One region of the Synechococcus sp. CBW1006 genome, then DNA from elsewhere that is predicted to be linked to it. Evidence: predicted binding sites of a transcription regulator. Region 1 holds the regulator's gene; the other holds the start of a gene.
What was found. Region 1 encodes HrcA, which represses chaperone genes, less so after heat shock. Its sites were predicted from a motif close to TTAGCACTCNNNNNNNNNGAGTGCTAA; they were not measured.
Positions count from the first base shown of each region.

Region 2: groES (co-chaperone GroES) is a predicted target of HrcA. The motif match lies at 4,952-4,978, and genes of this name have one in related genera.

Region 1 is NZ_CP060396.1:1,531,939-1,541,263, forward strand. It holds gene H8F26_RS07285 (dihydroxyacetone kinase family protein) at 1-952, shown strand, start outside; gene H8F26_RS07290 (DUF1993 family protein) at 1,034-1,531, opposite strand; gene H8F26_RS07295 (translation initiation factor) at 1,597-1,935, opposite strand; gene H8F26_RS07300 (hypothetical protein) at 1,934-2,203, shown strand; gene trpB (tryptophan synthase subunit beta) at 2,256-3,518, shown strand; gene H8F26_RS19310 (20S proteasome subunit A/B) at 3,520-4,593, opposite strand; gene H8F26_RS07315 (heat-inducible transcriptional repressor HrcA) at 4,648-5,637, opposite strand; gene H8F26_RS07320 (rhodanese-like domain-containing protein) at 5,714-6,064, opposite strand; gene H8F26_RS07325 (DUF3352 domain-containing protein) at 6,132-7,706, shown strand; gene H8F26_RS07330 (histidine phosphatase family protein) at 7,703-8,215, shown strand; gene H8F26_RS07335 (citrate synthase) at 8,282-9,325, shown strand, end outside.
Region 2 is NZ_CP060396.1:147,165-156,489, forward strand. It holds gene gpmI (2,3-bisphosphoglycerate-independent phosphoglycerate mutase) at 45-1,628, shown strand; gene secG (preprotein translocase subunit SecG) at 1,649-1,879, shown strand; gene msrB (peptide-methionine (R)-S-oxide reductase MsrB) at 1,879-2,358, shown strand; gene H8F26_RS19780 (hypothetical protein) at 2,404-2,532, shown strand; gene H8F26_RS00770 (hypothetical protein) at 2,581-2,775, shown strand; gene groL (chaperonin GroEL) at 2,901-4,535, opposite strand; gene groES (co-chaperone GroES) at 4,584-4,895, opposite strand; gene atpD (F0F1 ATP synthase subunit beta) at 5,124-6,590, shown strand; gene atpC (ATP synthase F1 subunit epsilon) at 6,632-7,039, shown strand; gene H8F26_RS00795 (rhomboid family intramembrane serine protease) at 7,104-8,285, shown strand; gene H8F26_RS00800 (transglycosylase domain-containing protein) at 8,230-9,325, opposite strand, start outside.

The DNA.
Region 1 (9,325 bases):
GCTCAACGGGTTGGGCGGGTTCAAATATGAGGAGCTGTTCAGCCTCTTCGATGCGGTGGCAAGCAATCTTGAGGCCAGGGGCGTGCGGATCGTCGATGCCGAATGTGGCGAACTGGTCACCAGCCTGGAGATGGCCGGGCTGTCTCTCAGTCTCTTCTGGCTCGACGATGAGCTCGAGCCGTTCTGGCAAGCCCCAGCCGACAGCGCTGCTTTCCAACGCGGCCATCCGACACTCGGCCCGACGACCGCTCCGGAACGGGAGGCAGACGCTCCTGCCCCGATTCCGCCGGCATCAGCGCGCGACAGTCCAGCTGGCCAGGGGGATCAGCTGATCTGGGCCCGTCGGGTGCTGGAGGGCCTCCAGAAGGCCCAGGCAGCGTTGGAGGCGAGCCACCAGGAGCTGGGCCAGCTCGATGCCATCGCAGGAGACGGCGACCATGGCCTGGGCATGGTGCGGGGCGTCGGTGGGGCGGTGGCTGCTGCCCAGCGGGCGGTGGACGACCAGGGCAGCGTGGCCCGTGTCTTGCTGGAAGCCGGAGAGGCCTGGTCTGAGCAGGGCGGCGGCAGCTCCGGTGCCCTCTGGGGCATTGGTCTGGCGGCTGCCGGCAATGCCCTCGCCGCGGCGGATCGATTGGATCCAACCGCCCTGGCCGGAGCCGTCGCCGCCGCTCTTGGCGCCATTCGGAATCTCGGCAAGGCCCAGGCTGGCGACAAGACCCTGGTCGATGCCCTGATCCCTTTCTCGGAACGGTTGAGCAGCGGTATCGCCCAAGGGGAGTCGGCTGCCAGGGCCTGGTCTGAGGCGGCCAGCTGCGCAGTGCATGCTGCCCAGGCCACAGCCGAGCTGTTGCCCCGACTGGGTCGAGCCCGATCCCATGGCGCCAGGAGCGTCGGCCACCCCGATCCAGGCGCCGTTTCCCTGGCGGAGGTGTCGGTGGCCGTTCAGATCTGAGCCTGGCCTGGGCGCCTCAGGACCCTTGCCCACCCCATGGAGAGGCATCGTGTCGATGGCAATGGGCTGGAGGCGAAGATTTCAGGATGCGCCCAGGAAATCGCGCTTGCCGAGGACAACACCGTTGTGGCGCAGGATGTTGTAAGCGGTGGTGACGTGGAAATAGACGTTCGGCAGCACGAAGCTGCTCAGAAAGGGCCAGCCCGGCATCGTGATCGTCTGATCGCGGCCGATCGGCACTGTGATCAGCCGTTCTTCCGAGCCGTTCAGCTGTTCCGTCGGCACGCTTTCGATGAAGGTGATCGTGTGCTGCAGCCGCTCGATCAGTTCGGCGAAACTGGTTTCGCTGTCCTCCACCGCTGGCGCTTCGGATCCGGCCAGCCGGGCGACCCCTCGGCGGGCGATGTCCGAGGCGATCTGCACCTGACGCACCAGGGGGAACATGTCGGGATAGAGGCGGCTCTGCAGCAGCACCGCCGGATCGATGCTGTGGGCTTTCGCGTGGGCCTGCCCCTTGGCGAGCACGGCAGCGAGATTGGTCAGCGTCCGCGTCAGCGGCAGCACCGACGCATCAACCATCGAGAGTTGCATCGGTAAGACAGTGGAATCTATGAGATCTCACAACCCTAGGGGCCCTGCTCGCGTCATCCCCCTGCCTGCTTCGGCCGAAAACCAGCCTGCTCAAGGGCGGAAAGAGCCGCGGCCACCTGATCGCCCTGGAGTTCGATCACGCCATCTTTGAGGGTGCCGCCGGTACCGGCGGAGGCCTTCAGCTGCTTCAGCAGGGTCCTGCTTTCAGCCTCGCCGATCTCCAGCCCGGTGATGGCGGTCACCAGCTTGCCGCCCTTGCCCGCTTTGGTGCGTTGCACCCGCACCCGCTGCTGGGCACGTGGCTGAGCGGCGGCATCCCCCGCACCAGCGCGCTGCAGGCTTTCCGGCCGGCTGCCGCCACTGCTGAATTCGGTCCAGCCCCCCTTGGCCATGGCTCCATCCTTCGCTACCACCCACTCCAGCGCACCGCCCTTCCACTCCGCCAACGCCCCCACCGTGGATCTTCCCCCCCTGCAGCTGGAAATGCTGCGGATCGGCCTGCAGGGCGAACCTGCCGCCGCTCTCTGCCGCAAGGCGCCGCTGCGACCCGACAGCCTCCGTTCCTCCGTGTCCGGAGCAGCCGACTGCACCCTCGAGCCGGACTGGCTGCGTATTGATGAACCGCCCGGCTGGCCGGTGGCGCCGCCGCCACCGCCCTGAGCACGGCTTCCTACGCTGGGATCACCCCGTCCAGCCGCCGGTGACCAGCACCCTGTCAGCGCAGACCCCAGCCCCGGGGCAGCCCGATGCCACGGCCCTCGACCCGTCGGCACGGCCCACCCCGGGCGGTCGCTTCGGGCGGTATGGCGGCCAGTACGTGCCTGAAACCTTGATGCCGGCCCTGGCGGAACTGGAGCAGGCGGCGGCCGAAGCCTGGGCCGATCCAGGCTTCACCGATCGGCTGAATCACCTGCTGCGCACCTACGTGGGCCGGCCCACGCCCCTTTACGAGGCCGAACGACTCACGGCCCACTACGCCCGTCCCGAAGGCGGTCCGCGCCTCTGGCTGAAGCGGGAAGACCTCAACCACACCGGCGCCCACAAGATCAACAACGCCCTAGGGCAGGCACTTCTGGCCCTGCGCATGGGCAAGCAACGGATCATCGCCGAGACCGGCGCCGGCCAGCATGGCGTGGCCACCGCCACCGTCTGTGCCCGCTTCGGCCTGGAGTGTGTGATCTACATGGGCGCCGAAGACATGCGCCGCCAGGCTTTGAACGTCTTCCGCATGCGGTTGCTGGGGGCCACCGTGCAACCCGTCACCGCGGGTACCGCCACCCTCAAGGACGCCACCAGCGAGGCCATCCGCGACTGGGTCACCAACGTGGAGACGACCCACTACATCCTCGGCTCGGTGGCGGGGCCGCACCCCTATCCGATGCTGGTGCGCGACTTCCATGCCTGCATCGGCCGGGAGGCGAAGGCGCAGTGCCAGGAGGCCTTCGGTCGCCTGCCGGACGTGCTGATCGCCTGCGTGGGCGGGGGCTCCAATGCCATGGGCCTGTTCCACCCCTTCGTGGAGGACACCTCCGTGCGCCTGATCGGGGTGGAGGCCGCCGGCGACGGTGTGGCCACGGGTCGCCACGCCGCCACGATCACTGAAGGGCGCGTCGGGGTGCTGCATGGCGCCATGAGCCTGCTGCTGCAGGACAGCGAAGGCCAGGTCCAGGAGGCCCATTCGATCAGCGCCGGCCTCGACTACCCGGGAGTGGGCCCCGAACACAGCTACCTCAAGGAGATCGGCCGGGCCGAATACGGTGCCGTGACGGACGCCGAAGCCCTGCGGGCGCTGCAGTTGGTGTGTGAACTCGAGGGGATCATTCCGGCCCTCGAAACCGCCCACGCCTTCGCCTGGCTCGAGACCCTCTGCCCCACCCTTGCCCCCGGAACGGAGGTGGTGCTCAACCTCTCAGGCCGCGGCGACAAAGACGTCAACACCGTGGCCGACAAGCTGGGCGGCAGGCTCGAGGGCTGAGTCAGAGGGGATCCTCTTCCCAGGCGAAACGCGGCAGGCGGCGCAGGCCGTCCTGCATGCTGCGGGCCCAGATGTCCATCGAGCGGCCGATCTCCGGTGCCCCCTTGGAGAGCTTGATGCGGCGCGAGATCCGAAGCTCGTCACGGGGCATCAGGGCCACCTCAAACGGGGGGCCCACCGTGAGGTTGGAGCGTCGCGTGATGATCTGGGAAATCAGGCACAGCCGCGCCGCATCCTCCAGGGACAGGCCGCAATGCCCCACGAAATCAAGCGGAGGCTTGCCGTACTTGCTTTCACCGATCTGCAGGAAGGGGGTTTCGCGGGTGGCCATCACCGCGTTGCCCTGGGGGTAGATCAGAACCAGGCCATGGCGGTCACCGCGGATCTGGCCGCCCAGGATGAAGCTGGCTTCGGCACTGGCTCCCGACTGCCGCAGGGTATGGCCGTATTCCTGCTGAACCGCCACGCTGACGCGACCCACATAGTCGGCCGCTTCAAACAGGAAGCGGGCGCTGAGCAGGTCGGGCAGGGATGAGTCCCGCAGACCCACGGCCTCTCGATCCACTCCCTCCCGACCCACTGCCGCGCGATCCACTGCCTGCCGGTCCAATCCCTCCCAGTCCGCTGCCGCCCGGGAGGACGGGTTCCCGGCTTTGACGGAGCTGGTCACCGAGGCGAAATCAGAAGCCCAGGCAGCGAGCGGTCCGGCAGCCGGTGCCGTGGAGCCGGTTGCCGCATCAGGACTGATGGGGCAGGAATCGGCGAACACCTCCGTTTCCTGCGGTGGTTGGCTCGGTTGCTGCATCAGGCTGGAGCCGATGCCCACCGCTGGGCCACTGCCCACGCCAGGGGGGGTGCTCACGCCCTTGGCCAGCAGATCACGGTGGATCCGGTTCAGCACCGCCTGGGTGGTGGCGAGGTTGCCGGCGGCCAGGAGCACGAACAACCGGTCTTCTGACGGCTGAAACACGTGCATCTTGCTGTAGGTGGAGATGTAATCCACCCCGGCGTTGGTCCGGGAATCAGATGCGAAGACCAGCCCCGAATCGAGAAGAAAGCCGACGCAATAGGTCATTCCGGGGTCGGGAGGAAAGAGGGGCGGGCAGGGTCCATCCGGCAGCCGCAGCCCTCAGCTGAGCAGGCGTTGCAGAATCGAGGCTACCGATCGGACTGTCGCCCGAGCCGTGGCGTACGCCATCCGCATCGGTCCGATCAGGGCAACATGGCCCAGGCCACCGTCGCCGCTGCGATAACTGGCCTGCACCACGGCGCAGTCATGCAGGGCGACGTGGGGGTGTTCGCGGCCGATCCAGATCGCATCCCCTTCAGGGCCGAGCACCTGCCGCGGCCGCTCTTCAACCAGTTGCACAAGTGGCCGCAGGCTGGCGGTGCGGCTGAATTCCGGCTGTCCAAGCAATCCCCCCAGTCCGATCGCGAGGGCGTTATCAGCATCATCGGCATCGCTGCTGGCACGGCTGGCCAGGGCCTGGCGCAGCACCCGGCCACTGCGCTGCAGCTCGCGCGGCAACTGCTCCCAGGAGATGCCGGGCTCCCCCGGCCGGCGCAGTTGCTGATTGGCCCAGCGCTCCAGCACAGGCAACTCCAGCTCCGTTTCGCCCGGAAGGCGCACGTTGAGGCTGGTGGCCACCGCCGGGGCCTGCACCAGAAACACCAGCAGGCGATCGTGGCTGCCCATCAGCCGGATCGCCTGGAGCCGCGGCTCGGCCCGTTGCGGCCGGGTGATCAGGCTGAGCAGCCCGGTGAGATCGGCCAGCCGCCGGCCGAGGTGACGCAGCAGGTCGTCCAGGCTGGCCCACTGAAGGCTGAGGCCGGTGAGTTCACGCTCCAGTTGCAGGGCAGCCGCACCGGGGGCCGGCAGCAGCTGATCCACATAGGTGCGGTAGCCCCGCTCGCTGGGGATACGGCCGGCGGAGGTATGGGGCTGGGTCAGCAAGCCCCGCTGTTCCAGGGCGCCCATGGCCGATCGCACCGTGGCCGGGCTGGCGGGGAGGCCGAAGCGACGCACCAGGGTGCTGCTTCCCACCGGCTCCATCGTGTCGACGTAGTGCCTCACCGTGGCTTGAAGCACCTGCTGTTGGCGGCGGGGCAGGCTGTCCACGGGAAGGGGCCGGCACGGACCCGGTCAGAGTGGCGTTGAGCTTAGAGAGCTTCCAGCGCCTGCGCCAGACTGGAGATCAGTAGCGGGGCACGCTGGGATCCACAAGCACGCTCCAGGCGTCGATGCCCCCCCGCAGATTCCAGACCCGCTCATAGCCCTGTGTCTCCATCAACCAGCAGCCGAACTGCCAGCTGCGCACGCCGGCATGACAGAGCACAACGATGTCGGCCTCCGGATCGAGCCGCTGCGGCAGCTCCGCCAGCCACTCCTGGGAGCGGCTGAGTGGTAGGTGCACCGTGGGATGGGATAACCGGGCCAGCGCCAGTTCCTGGTCCTCCCGCACATCCACCAGTTGCAGGGGGCGTTCCGCCTGCAGCCATTGCTGCAGCTCGCTGGCGCTGAGGGAGCTCGGGCTGGCGGAGGCCATGGCGTGGGGGAGTGGGCGGTCAAGGTAGGGGCTTGGCATCAAGATGGGGCCACCTTGCGTAGGGCGCATGAAGGCCCGCCCCTTCCTGGCGGTCGTGCTGCTGGTGGCGGTGTTGCTGCTGAGTCTCGGCCTGGCGGGCTGGTGGCTCGTCTGGCAGCGCAGCCCCCTCCAGCTCCAGCGTCAGCCCCTGGTGGTGCCGCTGTCAGCCCGCTTTGTGCCCCGCTCCGCCCCCCTGGCCCTCTACCTGCTGGCGGATGGCAACCAACCGGTCGACTACGCCCGCGCCGTTGCCCCCACCAGCCAGCGCCGACCATCAGCCGAGGCTGTGGCGCGCCTGCGGGATGGCGCCTTCGCGGCTGCCGGAATCGATTACAGCGGTGAACTGGCCGAGTGGCTCGGCCCCGAGATCACCCTCGCCCTGCTGGAGACCGGCGCCGATCCCGGCGACACCGGCTGGCTGCTGGCCCTGCGCAGCCGCGATGACCAGGGCGCTCGCCGTTTCCTGCAGCGCTTCTGGCAGACCCGCAGCCTGGCGGGCACCGACCTGCAGATCAGCCGCTACCGCGGCATGGGCCTGATCAGCGGCCGCGGAGCCCTGCTGGGGCAGGAGCCCGCCCCCCTGGCCACAGCCCTGATCGACGATGACCTGGTCCTGATCGGATCGGGCCGTGGCGTGCTGGAGCAGGCGCTCGACGTCTCCCAGATCGATGAACTCAACCAGGCCGCCAGTTCCCGCTTTCAGCAGCAGCTGCAGCAGCTTGAACGGGGCGTGGTTGTGGTGCAGGCCCGGCCCGAGGCTCTGCAGCGCTGGCTGGGCCTGCCGGCCTCCCTCGCCGATGACAGCCGTGTCACGGATCTGGTGGCCGCCCTGCGGCCCCAGGGCACCGCTCTGGTGGTGGATGCCCTGCTGGGCTGGAAGGAGCCGGGCCTGCAGCTCGATCCGGCCGAACCCGAGGGACCGCTGAACCAGCTGCGGGGTTCCTCGCGCCAGCTGCTGCTGCTGCAGAACCCGGCCAGCCTGCTGGCCTCACCGCTGGCGCCGGCGCTGGCACCCCTGGCCGGGTCATCAGACGAGGAGTCGTTGCCGGCCCTGGTGGCGACCCGTGATGCCGGTCCCCTGCTCTGGAGCGAGACCGCCGATGGCTGGGTGCTGGGCACAGCGGCCGACCGACCCGCTCTCGCCGACCTGGCGGCCGATCTTGAGCGGCAGGGGCTGGTGATGGCGCCTCTGACACTCGCCTCCCGTGGTACCGACCCGGTGCAGGTGTGGACCCGGCTGAGCCTGGCGGACGGTCGTGGCGATCGGCAGCTGCAGGCCTCCCTGGCCGGCGCCCGCAGCCAGTCCGGTGCCTGGGCCTGGTGGGGGCAGAACCTGGCGGTGCTCGACCGGCAGCAGTCGGCCCGGGGGCTTCCCCATGCTCGTCTGGAGCAGCTCACCGCCCTGGCGATGCCCTCGGCCCCACTGCAGCGGGCCATGGCCGCCGCTCCGGCCCGCGACTGGATCGAGGGCTGGCAACCCTGGCGGCTCCTCTCCGGTCTGGCCGGCACTCGCCTGAGCGAGCCGGTGCAGGGGGCCTCCTTCGCGGCCCAGGCCGACGGAGAAGCCCTGCGCCTGCGCGCCCGCCTGGAGCTGGCCGGATGAGCGAGGGGCGGGAACTGCTGCTGCTTCGCCATGGCATCGCCGAGGAGCGTTCACCGGACCGGCCCGACGCGGGACGCGGCCTCACCCCACGGGGCGATCGCCGCACCCGCGCCGTGGTGGAGCGCCTCTGCGCCCTGAACCTGGGCTGCGAGCTGTGGTTCACCAGTCCGCTGCTGCGCGCCCGCCAGACCGCCGCCATCGCCGCCGATCTGGGCCTGGCACCGCTCCCACTCGAGGCCCCCGAACTGGCCCCGGAGGCCGATGCCGCACCCCTGCTGGAGCGCTGCCTGGCTGGCGATGGCGAACTGCCCGCCTGGAGCCGTCTGGGCCTGGTGGGCCATGAACCCGACCTCAGCGCCCTGGCAGCTAGGCTGATTGGTGCGCCCCTCGAAGCGCTGGAGCTGCGCAAGGCCGGCGTGATCCTGCTGGCCCTGCCGTCCCGGGGGCTGCCCTGGGGCCACAGCGCCCTGCGATTGCTGCTCTCGCCACGCTCCCTGCTGGCATCCTGAGGTTGCGCCTGGTGGGATGCACTACGGCGCACCCCAGCCCCTGGCCGTAGGGTCTGCAGCAGTGGAATGCCTGGCACGGTGGATCCGTCTTCCTCTTCTCCTCCCTTCCGTCCGGGTCTGGAGGGCGTACCGGCCACCCAGTCGGCGATCTGCGACATCGACGGACAGCAGGGCCTGCTCACCTACCGCGGCTACGACGTGGATGAGCTGGCGGACCGCAGCAGCTTCCTCGAAACGGCCTATCTGCTCATCTGGGGAGACCTGCCCACGGCCTCCCAGCTCGCCTCGTTCCAGCATGAGGTGCAGATGCACCGCCGGGTGAGCTTCCGCATCCGGGACATGATGAAGTGCTTCCCGGCCACGGGGCACCCCATGGACGCGCTGCAGTCGAGCGCGGCCTCACTGGGGCTGTTCTATTCCCGCCGTGCCCTCGACAACCCCGAATACATCTTTGAGGCGGTGGTCCGGCTGATTGCCAAGATCCCCACGATGGTGGCTGCGTTCCAGCTGATCCGCAAAGGCCAGGATCCGATCCAGCCCCGCGACGATCTCTCCTACGCCGCCAACTTCCTCTACATGATCACTGAGCGGGAGCCCGATCCCCTGGCGGCCCGCATCTTCGATGCCTGTCTGATCCTGCACGCCGAGCACAGCCTCAACGCCAGCACCTTCAGTGCCCGCGTCACCGCCAGCACCCTCACCGATCCCTACGCCGTGGTGGCCTCGGCCGTTGGCACCCTCGCCGGCCCCCTGCATGGCGGCGCCAACGAAGACGTGCTGGCCATGCTCGAAACGATCGGCAGCGCCGACCGGGTGGAGGCCTGGCTGGATCAGGCGATTGCCGAGAAGCAGAAGATCATGGGCTTCGGCCACCGTGAGTACAAGGTGAAGGATCCCCGTGCGGTGATCCTGCAGCGCCTGGCCGAGGATCTGTTCGATCGCTTCGGCCACGACCCCCTCTACGACCTGGCCCGCCAGCTGGAGGATGCTGCCGCCGTGCGGCTGGGTCCGAAGGGCATCTATCCGAATGTGGACTTCTATTCCGGCCTGGTGTATCGAAAGCTCGGCATCCCCCGCGATCTGTTCACCCCGATCTTCGCGATCGCCCGC
Region 2 (9,325 bases), 1.4 Mb from region 1:
CCGGAGGACACGACGCCATCGCCACCCTGCCTGGTCGAGGTTCTATCGCTCCCGTTGTCTTAGCCATTCTGGATGGATGGGGCTATCGGCACGAGACCGATCACAACGCGATCCGAGCCGCCTCCACCCCGGTGATGGATGCCCTTTGGCATGCCTATCCCCACACGTTGATTGAAGCCAGCGGCGGCGCCGTCGGTCTGCCCGACGGGCAGATGGGGAATTCCGAGGTGGGCCACCTCACCATTGGTTGCGGTCGGATCATCCGCCAGGAACTGGTGCGGATCGGCCAGGCCGTGCGAGACGGATCGATTGCCACCAATGCCTCCCTCAATGCCCTGGGCGACCGCCTCCTGGCCAGCGGCGGCACCCTCCATCTGATCGGCCTCTGTTCAGACGGCGGAGTCCATAGCCATGTCGACCACATTGCCGGCCTGCTGCGCTGGGCGTCGCAACGCGGACTCCAGGACGTCTGCCTGCACGTGATCACCGACGGTCGCGACACGGCCCCGACCAGCGCCATCATCTTCCTGCAGCGCATTGAGGCTCAGATCGCCGAAGCCGGAGTCGGCCGGATCGCCACCATCTGCGGCCGTTACTGGGCCATGGATCGCGACAACCGCTGGGAGCGCACCGAAAAGGCCTACCGGCTGCTCACCGAAACAGAGTCTTCTTGCGGACTGACGCCTGAAGAGGTGGTGGAGGCTTGCTACGCCGAAGACATCACCGACGAGTTCATCGAACCCACCCGAATCAGTTCAGGACTGGTCAAGGCCGGCGACGGTCTGGTCTGTTTCAACTTCCGCCCCGACCGCGCCCGCCAGCTGATCCGCGCCCTGGTGCTGCCCGAATTCGACAACTTCCCGCGCCAGCGGATTGAACCGCTGGATGTGGTCACCTTCACCCAATACGAACAGGGCCTTCCTGTGGCCGTGGCCTTTCCGCCTGAATCACTCGAAGGCCTTCTGGGTCAAGTGATTTCAGAGGCTGGCCTACGGCAGTTCCGCACCGCAGAAACGGAAAAATATCCCCATGTCACCTACTTCATGAATGGTGGCATCGAGAAGGCCTTCCCGGGAGAAGACCGTCACCTTGTGCCTTCGCCACGGGTCCCCACCTACGACCAAGCACCCACCATGTCAGCAGAGCAACTGACTGACAGCTGCATCGCGGCAATCAACAAGGGCATCTATTCCTTTGTCGTGATCAACTACGCCAACCCCGACATGGTCGGGCATACAGGCCGAATGGAAGCCACCACCGAGGCCATCTCCATGGTCGACACCTGCGTGGGGCGCCTGATGGAAGCCACCAACCGCATGGGTGGGACCCTGCTGGTCACCGCCGATCACGGCAACGCTGAACTGATGGAAGGTCCGGATGGTCGTCCCTGGACAGCCCACACCACCAATCCCGTGCCCGTGATCCTCGTGGAAGGTGAAGAGCGCAAACTGCCTGGCCACGGTACTGATATCCACCTGCGTGAAGGCGGTGGGCTGGCGGACATCGCCCCCACCCTGCTGGACATTCTTGAGCTGTCCAAACCCGCCAGCATGACGGGCACATCCCTGATCATGCCCGTTGAGACTGCTGCCACGTCCCAGCGCATTCCCCAGGCGATCGGCGTCTGAGCAGGTCCTAATCTGGGTTGATGATCACTTCAACGATTTCCTGGATCTGGATCGGCAGTGGTGTGCTGCTGATCATCAGCGTGTTGTTGCACAGCCCCAAGGGCGATGGCATGGGCGGACTGGCCTCCAGCGGCGGGTCCATGTTCACCAGCGCCCGCAGCGCCGAAGCCACGCTGAACCGCATCACCTGGACTCTTCTCGCCCTTTTTCTCGGCCTGGCCGTCCTCCTGAGCGCCGGATGGCTGGGCTGATGAGCCGCCGCGGGCTGCTGGCCTCCTTCGGCGTCAGCCTCACCGCCCTTGTGGGGGCGCGTCCAGCCTTGGCGGCCTCGAAAGCCGGTGATCCTGCCTGGCAACTGAGCGAAGCCGCATGGAAAAAGCGGCTCAGTCCCGCGGCCTACGAGGTGTTGCGGCGGGAAGGAACCGAGCGCCCCTTCAGCAGTCCACTCAACAATGAAAAGCGCAAGGGCACGTTCCTCTGTGCCGGCTGCCGGCTACCCCTGTTCAGCTCCTCCACCAAGTACGACAGTGGCACAGGTTGGCCCAGCTTCTGGGAACCGCTGCCGAACGGAATCGCCACCAAGATCGATTTCAAGCTGATCATCCCCCGCACCGAGTACCACTGCAGGCGCTGCGGTGGGCATCAGGGTCATGTGTTTGATGATGGCCCCCGGCCCACGGGCAAGCGGTATTGCAATAACGGCGTCGCCTTGGTCTTTCAGCCAGCCTGAACCGCTGAATCGATCTAGCGTGATCGGGTTGACCGTCCTGGGCCCATGATCCGCCTGTTCACAGCTGCGCTGCTGGCCACCCTGGTGGGAGCCGGCTCCGCCATGGCCTGTGAGAAGCACCCCCGTGGTCATCAGGGCAGTTCCGACACCACCACCGAAGCGATGCGGCAGTAGGGGAGCAACCCTGAAGCGTGAGAGGGGTCCCATGCTGAAGCGTGATCGATGGCCATCGAACTGCTGATCGCACTGGTGTTGCCGGTGGTGCTGCTGGTCACCGCCACGCTCCTGCTGGAATCCCACCCCGGCAATCTGCCCCGTCCGCTGGGCTGGCTCAGACGACGGCAGTCGCTGATCTGGAACAGCGGCATCGGCCTGATTCTTGGTCTCAGTGCGCTGCGCTATCTGCTCACCCGCTGAGAACACAGCCTCTGAATAGAGCAACCACTCCACAGAGCAGACAGCGACCTGCCACAAAAAAGCCCCCGCCGAAGCGGGGGCAGAAACCGGCCAGCCAACCAGGCGGGCCGGAAACCAGAAGGCGATCAATAATCGAAGTCGCCGCCCATGCCACCGCCACCAGCGGGAGCTGCTTCCTTCTTCTCGGGCAGATCAGCCACGATGCACTCGGTGGTGAGCACCATGCCGGCGATCGAAGCGGCATTCTGCAGACCGGAGCGGGTCACCTTGGCGGGATCGACGATGCCGGCAGCCAGCATGTCGACATATTCGCCACTGGCTGCGTTGTAGCCCTCGTTGAAGGGCATGCCCTTGACATGCTCAGCCACGACAGCGCCGTTGACGCCGGCGTTTTCAGCGATGCGCTTGAGAGGCGCGGTGAGGGCGGAAGCCACGATCGTGGCCCCGATCAGCTCCTCGCCGGAGAGGTTGGCGGCCGCCCACTCCTCGAGGGCCGGGGCCAGGTGGGCCAGGGTGGTGCCACCACCAGGAACGATGCCTTCCTCAACAGCCGCCTTGGTGGCGTTGATGGCGTCTTCGAGGCGCAGCTTCTTGTCCTTCATCTCGGTCTCGGTGGCGGCACCCACCTTGACCACGGCCACACCGCCGCTCAGCTTGGCCAGACGCTCCTGCAGCTTCTCCTTGTCGTAGGAGGAGTCGGTTTCGTCCATCTGCTTGCGGATCTGCTCGCAGCGGGCCTTCACGGCCACCTCGTTGCCTTCGGCCACGATGGTGGTGGTGTCCTTGTTGATGGTGATGCGGCGGGCGGTGCCCAGCATCTCCAGCTTGGTGTTCTCCAGCTTGAGGCCGGCGTCCTCGGTGATCAGCTGACCGTTGGTGAGGACGGCGATGTCCTCGAGCATGGCCTTACGGCGATCACCGAAGCCAGGAGCCTTCACAGCGGCCACGTTCAGCACGCCACGGAGACGGTTCACCACCAGAGTGGCGAGGGCTTCCTTCTCGATGTCCTCGGCGATGATCAGCAGGGGCTTGCCGGTGCGGGCGATCTGCTCGAGCACGGGCACCAGGTCCTGCACCAGGCCGATCTTCTTGTCGGTGAGCAGGATGTAGGGCTCCTCGAGCACCGCTTCCATCCGCTCGGTGTCGGTGGCGAAGTAGGGCGAGATGTAGCCCTTGTCGAAGCGCATGCCCTCGGTGACCTCCAGCTCGGTGGTCATCGATTTCCCTTCTTCGAGGGAGATCACGCCTTCCTTGCCGACCTTGTCCATCGCGTCAGCGATCATCTGGCCCACCTCTTCGTCGTTGCCGGCGGAGATGGTGCCCACCTGGGCGATGGCGTTGGAATCGGAGATCGGCTTGGCGTGCTCCTCGATCTTCTTGACGAGGAAGTCAGAAGCCTTGTCGATGCCCTTCTTCAGGGTGATGGCGTTGGCGCCGGCGGCCACATTGCGCAGACCCGCCTTGACCATGGCGTGGGCCAGGACGGTGGCGGTGGTGGTGCCGTCACCGGCAGCGTCGTTGGTCTTGGAGGCGGCCTGACGGATCAGGGCGACACCGGTGTTCTCGATGTGGTCTTCGAGCTCGATCTCCTTGGCGATGGTGACGCCATCGTTGATGATCTGAGGAGCGCCGAATTTCTTCTCGAGCACCACATTGCGGCCCTTGGGACCCAGGGTGACGGCGACGGCCTCAGCCAGGATATCGATGCCTTTTTCGAGGGCCCTGCGGGCGTTCTCGTTATAGATGATGCGCTTGGCCATGGAAGGCGTTGTCCTTGCGGGTGTGGAAAATGCGGGAACTGGTACCGTTCAGTTGACGATGGCCAGAATGTCCTTCTCGGAGAGCAGCACGAACTCGTCGCTGCCCAGCTTGATATCGGTGCCGGCGTACTTGCTGTAGAGGACCTGGTCACCCACGCTCACCTCGGGAGTCTGGCGGGTGCCGTCATCGTTGCGCTTGCCGGGGCCGACCTGGACCACCTCACCCACCTGGGGCTTTTCCTTGGCGGTATCGGGAAGCAGGATGCCTCCGGCAGTCTTTTCTTCCGACTCGGAGACCTTGATGAAGATGCGATCTCCGAGCGGTTTGACCGTGGAGACGCTGAGGGAAACAGCAGCCATGAATTGATGCGATAGCAACGGCATGGCGCCTGAGACGCCACTGAACAACGGGAGAGTTGGCACTCGGCCCCGTTGACTGCCAACGTATGCGAGCCAGTGGGCAACAAGCCAGCCCCAGGCCTGTGCGGTTGACCGAACTCCCAGGGTCGGGTGAGCTGCGGTGGTAAGGTTGCGCCGCTCAAGACGGGCTGATGCCCCGCTGCGCGAAACCGCGATTTTTCCTTACTTATGGCTGCTGCTGCTCCCGCCGCCTCCGGCACCAAAGGCATTGTCCGGCAGGTGATCGGTCCCGTGCTTGATGTGGAGTTCCCGGCCGGCAAGCTGCCCAGGATCTTCAATGCTCTGCGCATTGAGGCAACCAACTCCGCTGGTCAGCAGGTCGCCCTCACCGCCGAAGTGCAGCAGCTGCTGGGTGACCACCGCGTGCGTGCCGTGGCCATGAGCAGCACCGATGGCCTGGTGCGCGGCATGGAAGCGCTCGACACCGGTGCCCCGATCTCCGTCCCCGTGGGCGAAGCCACCCTGGGCCGCATCTTCAACGTGCTGGGTGAGCCCGTCGACGAGCAGGGCCCGGTCAGCACCACCATGACTGCGCCGATCCACCGGGAAGCTCCCAAGCTCACCGAGCTGGAGACCAAGCCCAAGGTGTTCGAAACCGGCATCAAGGTGATTGACCTCCTGGCGCCCTATCGCCAAGGCGGCAAGGTGGGCCTGTTCGGCGGCGCCGGCGTGGGCAAGACCGTGCTGATCCAGGAGCTGATCAACAACATCGCCAAGGAGCACGGTGGTGTGTCCGTGTTCGGCGGCGTGGGTGAGCGCACCCGCGAAGGCAACGACCTCTACGAGGAATTCAAGGAGTCGGGCGTGATCAACGCCGACGACCTCTCCAAGTCGAAGGTGGCCCTCTGCTACGGCCAGATGAACGAGCCCCCGGGCGCCCGTATGCGGGTGGGCCTGTCGGCTCTCACCATGGCCGAGCACTTCCGCGATGTGAACAAGCAGGACGTGCTGCTGTTCGTCGACAACATCTTCCGCTTCGTGCAGGCCGGCTCCGAGGTGAGCGCCCTGCTGGGCCGGATGCCTTCGGCTGTGGGTTACCAGCCCACCCTCGGCACCGACGTGGGTGAGCTGCAGGAGCGCATCACCTCCACGCTGGAAGGATCGATCACCTCGATCCAGGCCGTCTACGTGCCGGCGGATGACCTCACCGATCCCGCCCCTGCCACCACCTTTGCCCACCTGGATGCCACCACCGTGCTGAGCCGCGGCCTGGCCTCGAAGGGCATCTACCCCGCCGTGGATCCGCTCGATTCCACCAGCACCATGCTCCAGCCTGCCGTGGTGGGAGACGAGCACTACCGCACCGCCCGCGCCGTGCAGAGCACCCTGCAGCGCTACAAGGAACTGCAGGACATCATCGCGATCCTGGGTCTCGATGAACTTTCGGAAGACGATCGCCGCACGGTGGACCGGGCCCGCAAGATCGAGAAGTTCCTCTCCCAGCCCTTCTTCGTGGCGGAAGTGTTCACCGGCATGCCCGGCAAATACGTGAAGCTCGAAGAAACCATCAAGGGCTTCAACATGATCCTGGCTGGCGAACTCGACGATCTCCCCGAAGCCGCCTTCTATCTGGTGGGCAACATCGACGAGGTCAAAGCCAAGGCCGCCAAGATCTCCGCCGAAGCCAAGGGCTGAGCGCGTCCATCCACCGCTCGTTTCCCTGAGGTCCCCGATCCATGAGTCTCACTCTCCGCGTTCTGGCACCAGACCAGAGCGTTTTCGACGGCAGCGCCGACGAGGTGATCCTGCCCAGCACCACCGGTCAGGTGGGTATCCTTCCCGGGCATGTCACCATGCTGGCGGCCCTGGATACCGGCGTGATGCGTCTGCGTGACGCCAATGGCTGGAGCACCATCGCCCTGATGGGTGGCTTCGCCGAGGTGGAAGCCGATGAAGTCACGGTGCTGGTCAACGCCGCCGAACTCGGCAGCAGCATCAACACCGCCGCCGCCGAAACGGCCTTCGAGGCCGCTCAGCAGGCTGCCGCGGTGTTCGAAGGCCAGCAGCCCAGCCCCGAAAAGCTGAAGGCTCAACAGAGCCTGGCCCGGGCCAGGGCGCGGCTGCAGGCCAGCAAAGCCAGCTGAAAACCCAAGGCTGGTTTGGCCCTCCCCATCACCCTCCTAAGCTCGCCCCGCAGGGTTCGAGGGCATGGGGAAGGGTGAAGAGCTGGGCCAGCAGCTGAGGGCATGGAATGAGGCTGGACTGCTCGACCTCGAGCACCCCACAGCTCTGGCCAACCGCCTGATCGATGGACTGGGCGCGGAGGAATGGCTCAAAGGGCCGATCCGCGATCTGGCCTCCCAGCCGCTGCTCCGCCAGGTGCTTCGCCAACGGGATGGGGGCACCCGGCACTCGGCCCTGCAGAGCCTGGTCCATCAGCTCGAATCGACCTACGCCCCCAAGGTTCTCGTTGAGCTGCTGGCGCTCCTTCAGGCTGCCACCGGTCAATCCATCAGCCTGTCAGCGCTCGCTGAGTCCATCCCCGATCGGGCCTTGATCACTGGACCGTCCAGTGATGGACCGTGCCTTGTCAATGCTTCCGGCCCCGCTCCTGCTGCTGTGGAGATTGCAGCAGGAGCGGCAGGTCTCGCTCACCAGCTTCATCTCCTGGGTCCTGGAGTCGCCCTGGCGGCCACCGCCGCCCTGGTGTGGCGCTGGTCGGCCGGGGAGTTACAGCGCTGGGTGTTTGAACCCTGGGGCTGGAGCGGCGGAGTGGTGCTGGTGGTGCTGCTGGCACTGCTTCAGGCCCTGGCCCTCGGTCCCCTCAAGGTGGTCCGGCGTCAGTGGCCCCTGGAACAGGCCGATGCCACCGATCCCCACCAGGCGTGGCGCTGGATCTGCGCCCCCTGGATTCACCATGCCAATGGGGAGGCGCTGCTCAACCTGGTGCTGCTGCTGATCCTGCTGGGGCCATCCCCTTTGCCCCTGCCGGAGGTGGTGCTGCGCTACTGCCTCACCAGCCTGGCCACCGCAGCCCTGGCCCTGCTGCTGGCGCAACGCCGCACCAGCGAAGGGCGCTGGGATGGAGCTTCGGGGGCCGTCAGCGCTCTGATCGGCCTGGGCAGTGGCGCCAGCCTGTTGCACTGGCGATCGCTGAGCTATCCCTTCGGCCCCCTGGCGATTCCCGCCTGGGTGCTGCTGGTGGTGTACGGAACCCTGCAACTCAGCTGGCTGCTGCCCCGGCGCAGCCCCCAGGACAGCAGCCGTCCGATCGACCGCCTGCTCAGCAGCCAGTGGTGGTGGGGACTGCAGCTCGGCCTCGCCTGGGCGCTGATCAGCCGGCTTGGCCAGTGGCTGCAGGTGCTGCAGCAGACCCGCCCAGCCGGCTGACGTCAGCAGCAGCAGCCATGTAGCGCCCCCACAACTCCGCCACCAGGGCCCCACTGGCGGCTTCGGCGGGTTTGTTGTCGTCGTTGCCCATCCAGATGGCGGTGAGAATTTTCAGCGACGGTGAATAGCCGACAAACAGCACATCAACGCCGTTGTTGGTGGTGCCGGTCTTGCCGCGGGCATCGGCCACCAGAGCGGCCGCCTTGCCGGTGCCGCGCTGCACCACCGCGGCCAGCAGGGCATCCATCTGTTGCGCATGCTCCGGCGGGATCAACTGACGGGATGTCTCCCCCACCGGCACCGTCACCCCCCGCTCCGGGCAGGTGGCAAGGCTGTAGATCGACTGGCAGATGCCCAGGTCATAGATGCGGCTGACGCCGTGCATCGGCACCGATTGGCCACCATTCGCCACCACCGCATAGGCCCGGGCCAGCTCATAGAGCAGGGTTTCACGTCCGCCCAGGATGGTGTTGAAGTCGAGGTCGAGGGGGGTGCTGATCCCCAGCCGGCGGGCCTGGTCCACCACCTGGCGCAGGCCGGCCCGCTGGGCCAGGCGCAGGGCCACCACATTCTCGGAAGCGGCGAAGCCATCGGCCACGCTGGTGGTGCCATCGGCTGAGCCTGCCCCGTGGCGGCAGCCGGCCACATAGGACAGCGGCGCGCAGGAGATGCGGTCGTCCGGGCTGACCCCACGGGCCAGGGCCGCCAGAAAGGTGAACAGCTTGAAGGCCGAGCCGGGCTGGCGCAACGCCTGAACCCGATCAAAGCTGGAGCGGCTGTAATCGCCGCCGCCCACGTAGGCGAGGATGTCACCACTCTCGAAATTCAGGGAAATCAGTGCTCCCTGGGTGAGGCCTGCCCGGGCCGCCGGACCCTCCAGGAAGCGCTGCAACTGTTGCTGCGCCAGGGCCTGCAGCCTGGGATCAATCGTGCTCACCACGCTGTAGTTGCCGCCACTCTCCTGTTCGGAGAGGTTGAGACCGAAGCGGGTGCCCTCCAGCTCACCTAGCACGTAATCGCTGAAGAATGGATAGCTGGTG